3 regions of the Romboutsia sp. 1001713B170131_170501_G6 genome follow, and region 3 is predicted to be linked to each of the others. Evidence: riboswitches for the same ligand, from Rfam matches in the RefSeq annotation. Region 3 holds a riboswitch; each other region holds the start of a gene.
The links. Region 3 has a riboswitch for thiamine pyrophosphate ahead of thiS (sulfur carrier protein ThiS). Riboswitches for the same ligand answer to the same signal wherever they lie in the genome.

Region 1: it holds a riboswitch for thiamine pyrophosphate, as region 3 does, so the genes downstream of both, thiC (phosphomethylpyrimidine synthase ThiC) here and thiS (sulfur carrier protein ThiS) in region 3, are expected to answer to the same signal.
Region 2: it holds a riboswitch for thiamine pyrophosphate, as region 3 does, so the genes downstream of both, thiD (bifunctional hydroxymethylpyrimidine kinase/phosphomethylpyrimidine kinase) here and thiS (sulfur carrier protein ThiS) in region 3, are expected to answer to the same signal.

The regions. Positions count from the first base shown of each region.
Region 1 is NZ_JADPFC010000004.1:233,609-237,040, reverse strand. It holds gene I4U89_RS11205 (calcium/sodium antiporter) at 1-354, opposite strand, end outside; gene thiC (phosphomethylpyrimidine synthase ThiC) at 493-1,806, opposite strand; TPP riboswitch at 1,917-2,019, opposite strand; gene nrdE (class 1b ribonucleoside-diphosphate reductase subunit alpha) at 2,399-3,432, shown strand, end outside.
Region 2 is NZ_JADPFC010000001.1:377,152-380,583, reverse strand. It holds gene thiM (hydroxyethylthiazole kinase) at 1-744, opposite strand, end outside; gene thiD (bifunctional hydroxymethylpyrimidine kinase/phosphomethylpyrimidine kinase) at 763-1,569, opposite strand; TPP riboswitch at 1,720-1,816, opposite strand; gene I4U89_RS01850 (DEAD/DEAH box helicase) at 2,087-3,199, shown strand.
Region 3 is NZ_JADPFC010000003.1:34,653-38,084, reverse strand. It holds gene hpf (ribosome hibernation-promoting factor, HPF/YfiA family) at 130-660, shown strand; gene I4U89_RS08930 (CPBP family intramembrane glutamic endopeptidase) at 753-1,529, opposite strand; TPP riboswitch at 1,752-1,863, shown strand; gene thiS (sulfur carrier protein ThiS) at 1,994-2,188, shown strand; gene thiF (sulfur carrier protein ThiS adenylyltransferase ThiF) at 2,190-2,996, shown strand; gene I4U89_RS08915 (thiazole synthase) at 3,016-3,432, shown strand, end outside.

The sequences.
Region 1 (3,432 bases), on a different contig from region 3:
AAGTGAAAATAGTAACAACATAAAGCTTATACCTATTAAAAATGGAGTATCTTTTTTTATAGTATCTTTTTGAACTGGTAACTTTGCAATTACTGCAGATACACCTAACACTACAAGTATGTTAAAAAAGTTAGAGCCTACGATGTTAGCAACACTCATATCATTTTGTCCTGCTAATGATGATGTAATACTTACTGCGGCTTCAGGTGCAGATGTACCCATAGCTACTATAGTAAGACCTATAACCATAGCTGGAACATTAAATTTTCTAGCAATTGAAGCAGCACCATCGACAAATATGTCAGCACCCTTTATAAGGAAAATAAAACCTAATATTAATATTATAAATGCCATTAATATTCCTCCCAAAATATATATTTATAAAGGACAGTATACCACTTTATGTATTCTTTTGTAAATCATTAAAATATGATGAAACTTAGTTATGCAAAGAATATAATAGATATTTATAATATTAAATTAAGTATGTAACTAATTATCTTCTCTTAATAAATTTAAGTCTTTACCACTCATTATTTTATTCATATTTCTCATAGAACACATCTTACCGCACATTGTACAGCTATCATCATGTTTAGGAGTTGACTCGTTTCTATATCTTCTAGCTTTTTGTGGGTCAATAGCAAGTTCAAACATTTTCTCCCAATTAAGCTCTTGCCTAGCTTTACTCATTTGATTATCTATATCTCTAGATTTAGGAATTTTCTTTGCGATATCTGCAGCATGAGCAGCTATTTTAGTAGCTATAATACCTTCTTTAACATCATCTAAGTTAGGTAGCCTTAAATGTTCTGCTGGAGTTACATAACATAAAAAGTCAGCTCCATAACTAGCAGCTAAGGCACCTCCAATAGCACTTGTTATATGATCATATCCAGGAGCTATATCTGTAACTATAGGACCTAGCACATAAAATGGTGCACCATGACAAAGTTTCTTTTCAAGTAACATATTAGCCTCGATTTCATCTAATGACATATGTCCAGGACCTTCTATTATTACTTGAACATTTCGTTTCCATGCTCTTAGAGTAAGTTCACCTAATATCATCAATTCTTTTATTTGACAAGCATCTGAAGAGTCATTTATAGACCCAGGTCTTAGAGCATCTCCAAGGCTTAATGTTAAGTCATATTCTTCGCATATATCAAGTAATTCATCAAAGTATTCATAAAAAGGGTTCTCACGTTGATTAAGCTCCATCCAAGCATACATTAAAGAACCACCTCTAGATACTATATTAGTAAGTCTTTTGTTTCTTTTAAAAACAGATGCAGTTTCTTTGTTTATACCAGCATGTACAGTAACGAAGTCTGCACCATCATTTGCATGATTTCTTACTACATCTAAAAATTCTTTAGCAGTTATATCTTTTAATTCTTTATCGTAAAAACCAACAGCATCGTATATAGGAACAGTTCCTATCATAGCATTAGAAGATGATATAAGTTTTTTTCTAAATTCTTTGGTTTTACCAAAAGAACTTAAGTCCATTATAGCTTCAGCTTTCATATCTAATGCTAAATTAACCTTTTTCATTTCTTCATCAATATCACAACAATCTTTTGATATACCCAAATTTACATTTATTTTAGTTCTTAGTTTTTCGCCTACACCTTCAGGATTTAAAGATTTATGATTTTTATTAGCAGGTATTGCTACTTTACCTTTAGATATTAGCTCTCTCAAAATATTAACATCCATATTTTCTTTTTTTGCTACTATTTCCATTTCTTTAGTAATTATCCCCTTTTTAGCAGCATCCATTTGAGTAGTATACATAATATTAAAATCCCCCTTATTATATTTTAATAAATAAAAAAAGCCTTACCATAAGGCAAAGCTTCTTAAAATATGTATTAATAAATAGACTATATTTGTTTTATAGCTATTAATAAACACAAAAGTAACTTTCCTACGGTAGTATAAACTACATCAGGTTCGAAGGGTTAATGAATTTATCATTTCTCAGCCCAAAAGGCACCCCTAGTTAGTTAGATATCTTTTCAAAAACATTGTAGTTCTTTATTTATGTATTGTAAAGAAATTTTTTATACTTATAAAAACGGAAAGGCACCTATCAAAAGATAGGTGCCTTTATTTGGGCTAGCGTAATACTTATATAAAATATAAGTTCCCACTTAATTTAAGAATACCATAATAAATATTATTTGTAAATATATATAGTAATTATAAAAAAATCAATGCCATATGTGTTGAAAAAACTATATATTAAAAAGAATAAAAAAAATAAAATATAATAATAGATTAAGAATACTTTTATTGGTGTATATACAATATATAGTATTAGGTTTAAATATTATATCTATAAGTGGTAGATAATGATTAGAAAAACATTAAATAAAAGGTGGGAAAAATGAACTGGATAGAACTAAATAATCAAGTCATAATAAAAAATAAAGAAGGAAAATATCAATTAGAAAAAGATAAAGAAGCATTATACAGTTATATAAATGAATATATAAAACCTAGAACAAAGATATTTAATAGTCTTGAAGAACGGTTAGAATATTTAATAGAAAATAATTACTATTCTAAAGAAGTAATAGAAAAATATGATATAGACTTTATAAAAGAAATAGAAAGAATTATAAAAAACTATGGATTTAAATTTAACTCATATATGAGTGCAAATAAGTTTTATCAAAACTATGCACTTAAAACAAATGATAATAAGGAAATATTAGAAAGCTATAATGATAAAGTACTAATAGTATCTTTAGCACTTGGAAATGGTGATAAAAACTTAGTAAAAAAATTAGCAGAAAAGCTAATAAAACAAGAATTTCAACCAGCAACACCTACATTTTTAAATGCAGGTAGAGCTAGGGCAGGAGAAATGGTATCGTGCTTTTTGATATCTATAGAAGATAGTACAGAAGGTATATCATATGCAATATCATCATCAAATCATCTATCAAAAATAGGTGGTGGAGTAGCGCTTAACTTATCAAGATTAAGAGCTTCGGGAGACCCTATTAAGGATATAGAAGGTGCAGCTGGTGGTGTGGTAGGGGTTGCAAAAATGCTAGAACAGTCATTTACCTACTTTAACCAGATGGGAGCAAGGCAAGGTGCAGGGGCTGTATATTTAAGTGTATTTCATCCAGATTTTGAATTACTTATGGATACCAAAAAGATAAATGCAGATGAAAAAATAAGACTAGCATCATTATCCTTAGGGGCATTAATACCAGATAAGTTTATGGAATTAGCAGAAAAAAATGAGGTAGCGTATGCATTTTATCCTCATTCTGTTTATAAAAAATATAATATACATCTTGATGAGATGGATATGGAAAAATGGTACGATATTTTAAAAAATGATGAAGATATACGAAAAAAAGAAATAAATCCTAGAAAGATGTTAACAAAGATAGCACAGATGCA
Region 2 (3,432 bases), on a different contig from region 3:
ATCTAAGTCATATACATTATTCATAAGTTCAACTTTGAAATTTCCTATAGATATATTTTCTTTATCTGCTAGCTGTCCACACAAACTCATAGTCATTATTCCCATAGAAATAGCCTCTAAAGTTTTATTTGTACATCCAAGATATGATCCTATTAAACTAGCACTCATACATCCTGTACCTGTTATAGACTTTAACTTACTCGTTCCATTATATATTTTTATTATTCTATTCCCATCAGTTACACTATCTACTTTTCCAGTTGCACAAACTACACATTCTAATTTATTGGCAATCTTTTTTATAGCTTCATCAATATTTTTGTCATCATCAAAAGAGTCAACACCCTTACCTTTAACATCAAATCCACCTATATATTTTATTTCAGCTATGTTTCCTTTTATTGCAGTGAATTTTACTTCATTTAATAATCTCTCTACAAAATTTGCCCTAGTTTTTGTAGCAAATACTCCTACTGGGTCAAGTATAACAGGTTTATTGTACTTATTGGCCATTTTACCTGCTTGTAAAAATAATTCTAAGTTAGAAGATTTCATAGTACCTATATTTATAACTACTGAACTTGCTACCTGAACTATTTCTTCTACTTCCTCATATGAAAAACTCATTAAAGGACTTGCTCCTAGTGCTAATGTTATGTTAGCACAATCATTTATAGTAACTTCATTAGTATAATGAAGCACCAATGGATTAACTTCTTTTACTTTATTTATTAAACTATACATATTCTATCCCCCTAAATATTAGTTTTGTAAGTTTTCTATTTCATAAAAATGATGAACTGGTCCTACTCCATTTCCTATATCAAAACTATATCTTATTGCATTAGTTATATACTCTTTACTTCTTTTTACACTTTCACATATATCATATCCTAAGGCTAAGTGTGCAGTTATTGCTGAAGATAGTGTGCATCCTGTTCCATGTGTGTTTTTTCTATTCAGCCTTTCACTCTTATATACTTCAAATACATCTTTACCTATAAGTATATCTACAGCATCACCGTCTAGGTGTCCCCCCTTCATAAGCACAAACTTTGGCCCTAATTCTAGTATTTTTTGACCTGCTAATTTCATGTCCTCAACTGAATTTATTTTAATACCTGTTATTTCTTCTGCTTCTGGTGTATTTGGTGTTATTATGTAAGCCATTGGTATAAGATAATCTATCATACTTTTTTTTGCTTCTGGCTTAAGTAATGAATATCCACTCTTTGAAATCATTACCGGATCAATTACTAAATTTTCTGGCTTATACTTATCTAAAGTTTTTGCTATTTCTTTTATTATTTCTTCACTAGATACCATACCTATTTTTAAAGCTTTTGGACGTATATCATCAAATACAACTTCTATCTGTTTTTTAATTATCTCTTTACTTAAGTCTTCTACCATAAATACACCTTTAGTGTTTTGGGCTGTTATAGCTGTTATAACACTCATACCATAAGTTCCTATTGCACTAAATGTTTTTAAATCAGCTTGTACACCCGCTCCACCAGATGAATCTGAACCTGCTATTGTCAGTGTAGGTACTTTGTAATTTCTCATATGATTCTCTCCCTTTTATTTATTAAATATTTAATTTGCTAAAGCTTGTTATCTTCTCAATTAACTTCAATATCATATATTTTTGCAATTAAAAAGCTATACCCCAACATTGGAATATAGCCTTAATTTCTAATTTAATATATAATATAATAATATATTATCAAGCTTTCCTACGCTGGTATTATCCAGATCAGGTACAAGGGTTAACATTTCGTCTCTCAGCCTTTCGGCACCCCTAGCAAATATTTTATTTTATATTTATAGTATATTTCTATACTTCAAATAAATCAACTTTAATTATAATTTATAAAATGTTCTGTATATTTATACATATTACTATTTATTTAATACCCATTAATATATAAAACTAACAATAATATTTTGTATTAATAAATAATATTATTAGTATTAATTATAACTATATGATATTATTTATTAATATGGAAAATATAAATAAATAATCCGCTTCGGTCAAATCCGTTGCTCAAATTATAAAGATATTAAGAGGTAATATATAATGAATTTTAAAGAACTTGGAATTAGCGAAGAAATCGTAAATGTACTTAAAAATAAGGGGATAACTTCTCCCACACCTATACAAAGTGAAAGTATTGGATTTATTAAATCTGGAAAAGACGTTATAGCAGAAGCTCAAACTGGTACTGGAAAAACCCTAGCTTTTTTGCTTCCTATATTTGAAAATATAAATCCAAAAGCTAGCTATGTTCAATCGCTTATCTTATCACCAACAAGAGAGTTGGCTATTCAAATAACTGAACAAGCTATGGAACTTTCAAAAGGTAAAAATATAAATGTATTATCTGCTTATGGTGGAAAAGATATAGCAGGTCAATTAAAAAAATTAAAAGGGGATATACATCTTATAATAGCTACACCTGGAAGACTCTTAGACCATTTAGATAGAAAAACTGTAAACCTTAGTAAATTAAAAACTTTTGTTCTAGATGAAGCTGATCAAATGTTATTTATGGGATTTAAAAATGAAGTTGAGGCTATATTAAAAGAAGTTCCTAAAAAGCGTCAAACTTTATGTTTTTCAGCAACTATGAACTCACAAGTTAAAAAATTAGCTTATAGATATATGACAGATCCTGTTGTTGTATCTATAGAAAAAGAAGAAATAACTCTTGAAAATATAAATCAAGAAGTTGTAGAAACTACAGATAGAAGAAAACAAGATGCACTATGTTCTGTTCTTGATAAAGATAATCCTTTTTTAGCTATAATATTTTGTAGAACTAAAAGAAGAGTAGATGCTTTAGATGAAGCACTTTGCCAAAGAGGTTATAATTGTGCTAAACTTCACAGCGATATTCCTCAATCAAAGCGTGAAAGAATTATGAAATCTTTTAGAAATGCAGATATACAATATCTTATAGCTACTGATGTTGCATCTAGAGGTATTGATGTTACTGGTGTTACTCATGTATATAACTATGATATACCAGAAACTTCAGAAGACTACATACATCGTATAGGTAGAACTGGTAGAGCTGGGGAAAAGGGCTATACTTGTCTATTTGTTGCTCCAAAGGATGAAAAGTATTTAGAGCAAATAGAAAATGATATAAAATATTCTATACCAAGAAGAGAAATAGATAATAATTAAAAATAGCATATAATAGTAATGTACATTTATATAAAAATGCCTAAAGGAGATATCTCCTCTAGGCATTTTTATTCTTTATTTTCTATATCTTTACTTTCTAATTCTTCTTTAGTTAATATCTTTTTTCTAGATATAAGCATATTGCACTCCATGCAATAATAATTAATAGTACCTCATCCATCTAGTACATCTAGTTTAGATTTACAATTTGGACAATAATAATCTTTATTCAT
Region 3 (3,432 bases):
AATTTCTATAATACACCAAAAAAATATATAATAATAGCCTTAAAATGTAATTGTTTTCCTGTTATTATTTAAATATACAAGATAACTTGTATATACAAAAATGTAGTCCAGATACAGGAGGTACATACTATGAGCGTAAAAATAATTTCAAAGCATGTAAAAGTTACAGAGGCAATAAGAGAAAAAATTGAAAGTAAGTTTGAAAAGCTAGAAAAATATATTAATGATGATTTTGATGTACATGTTAAAATAGATGTAAAGAGAAAAAATCAAAGTATTGAAGCGACAGTATATACTAAACATGGAACTATCGTTAGAGCTGAAGAATGCCAAGAAGATTTATATTCAGCAATAGACTTATTATACGATAAGCTTTATAAACAGCTTAGAAAATATAAAACACAAATGATAAGAAGAAATAGAAAAAATGAAAGTATAAGATTTGATAATATAGAGGAATATGAAGAAATAGATTTAGATGACGATGTAATAAAAAGAAGAAAGCAATTTAAAATGGACAAGCCAATAACTCCAGAAGATGCAATTGTTCAAATGAATTTATTAGGACATCAATTCTTTGTATTTAGAAATATAGAAACAAATGAAACAAGTATTGTATATAAAAGACATGATGGATATGGCCTTATAGAACAAGTGTAATACCATAAACATTTAATAATAAAAACGTATTGAAATTTTCAATACGTTTTTTATTATTAAAAAATAGCTTATTATTATTAACATAACTTGAATTATTTAGATTTTAGTTTTATACATTTTTTTGATATATAAAATATAATAAAACCAGCTAGACAAGTTGCTAGAGCTATAATTATATGTAAATCCACATCATACTCAAATACATAAGAACAAGCATTATCTAAAGCATGAAATAATATACAAAGCCAAATGCTATTAGTTTCCATGTATATGTAAGTAAGTACAAAAGATGAAGCAATACAACTAAGAGCAAATGGAATAAAATTAGTATGTTGTTGTGGTGTACCAACTACAAACCATAAAGGTAGATGCCATAAGGACCAAATAACACCTATTATTAGAGAACTTTTAAAAGGAGAATATTTCTTTAGTAATTTAGGAAGTAAAAAACCTCTCCATCCTATTTCCTCTAATCCTCCCCCAAATATCATTATAGGAGTTAACCAACTTAAAAATATTAGTGGAGATTTTAGTAAGGCACCATATCCTCTAAATATTTCAACTACTATATATGGAACGGTCCAAAGTATTAAAGTGGCAATAATAACATATAAATATTCCTTTAAACTCCTGTTTGCATTTATACAGTTCCTTAAAAATCTATCAAATTCATCTTTAGACAAAAACTTTTTAGCGGTAATTAATCCAGCTAAAGCAGGAGAATACCCTGAAAGTGCATAAAATAACATAAAAATAGGAGAACCATATATTAAAATATTGAGTTGTGTTGTAGATATAGTTACTGTAAATCCAATTATACAAAAAAGTATTAGTACTACAAAAAAGTACTTTGTATCTTTTGAAATCAATTTTTTTCGCCTCCGAATTTTTTATAAGAATTAATTTATAGAATAATTCAAAGTATATTGAAATTATTGAATAACTATATAATTATTATACATAAGAAATCTAACTAATTTAATAGGGAAATTAAATAAAATTCGTATAATAAATATATATATAGTTTATTTATAAACTAATAATTTGTTGATTATGAAAATACATTGTGCTACACTCAACTTGTAAAAATAAATAAAAGCTAGGGGAGCTATGATTGGATAGCTGAGAAGTAAAGCCATAACTTTCAGACTCTAAGAACCTGATTAAGATAATTCTTACGTAGGGAAGCTCGTATATTTTAATGTACCTAGATTTTTAGTTAAATAAGGCGCTCTCTATAAAAAGAGAGTGCTTTTTTAATGCCATTAAAGTTAAATTTATATAATTATTTTTATATCTTATAAAAGATAATCCTTAAAAGGAGGAAATGTAAGTGAAGGTAAATGGGAAAGAGTTTGAATTTAAATCAGGTATGACAATATCAAAATTATTAGAAGATATTGGGGTAAAAAAAGATAGAGTAGTAGTAGAGATAAATTTAAACATAATTGAAAATAATCAATACGATAGCTATATACTAAGAGAAGAAGATGTTATAGAAGTCATAAGGTTTGTTGGAGGGGGATAAGATGCAACTTTTTATAAATGAACTACTTGTAAATATTGATGAAGATATAGTTACAGTAGATAAAGTTAAAGAAAAATATAAAAAAGATGCAGAGATAATAATATTAAATGGTCATCCAGTAGATGCATGTGTAGATTTAGAATTATATGAAAATGATAGAGTTACATTAATAAAAAGGGGTGAAATTCCAAAATTTGAAGAATTAGAAAATCTTATGGTTAGCAGACATACTCCAAATGTTCACTACAAATTAAAAAATGGAAAAGTAGCAATATTAGGTATTGGTGGATTGGGTTCAAATATAGCTATATCTTTAGCTAGGATAGGCGTAGGAACATTAATATTAGCAGACTTTGATATAGTAGAACCATCTAATTTAAATAGACAACAATATTTTATAAGTGATATAGGAAAATATAAAACCGAGGCACTTAAAAATAATATAGAAAATATTAATCCATTTATAGAAGTTAAAACTATAAACAAAATAATAGATTCAGCAAATATACATGAATTTGGAAACGTAGATATAATAATAGAGGCTTTTGATAATCCAAAGTACAAAGCAGAAATTGCAAATAACATTTTAACTAAAATGAGAGATAAATATTTAATATCCTCATCTGGAATGGCAGGATATTATGATTCTAACATAATAAAAACAAGAAAAATTAGAGACAAATTTTATATATGTGGAGATGAGATAAATGAAGCTAAAGAAGGTGATGGGCTTATGGCACCAAGGGTGGCTATATGTGCTAATCACATGGCTAATTTAGCAACAAAAATATTGATAGAAGACAAATAAGATTAGATGGGGGATAAAAATGGATAAATTAATATTAAATGGACATGAGTTTAATAGTAGACTTTTAATAGGAACGGGAAAATATAGTTCAAATGATATGTTACCAAGAGTGATAGAGTCAAGTAGCAGTGAAATAATAACTATGGCATTAAGAAGAGTAGACTTAGACAATACAGAAGAAAATATACTATCACATATACCTAACAATATGACGATACTTCCTAATACATCAGGAGCGACTAATCATATGGAAGCTGTTAGGATAGCAAGAATAGCTAGAAAAATGGGATGTGGAAACTTTATAAAAATAGAAGTAATAAGTGATACAAAGTACTTATTACCCGATAATGAAGAAACTATAAAAGCAACTAAAACACTTGCTGATGAAGGATTTGTAGTTCTTCCATATATGAGCCCAGATTTATATGCAGGAAAA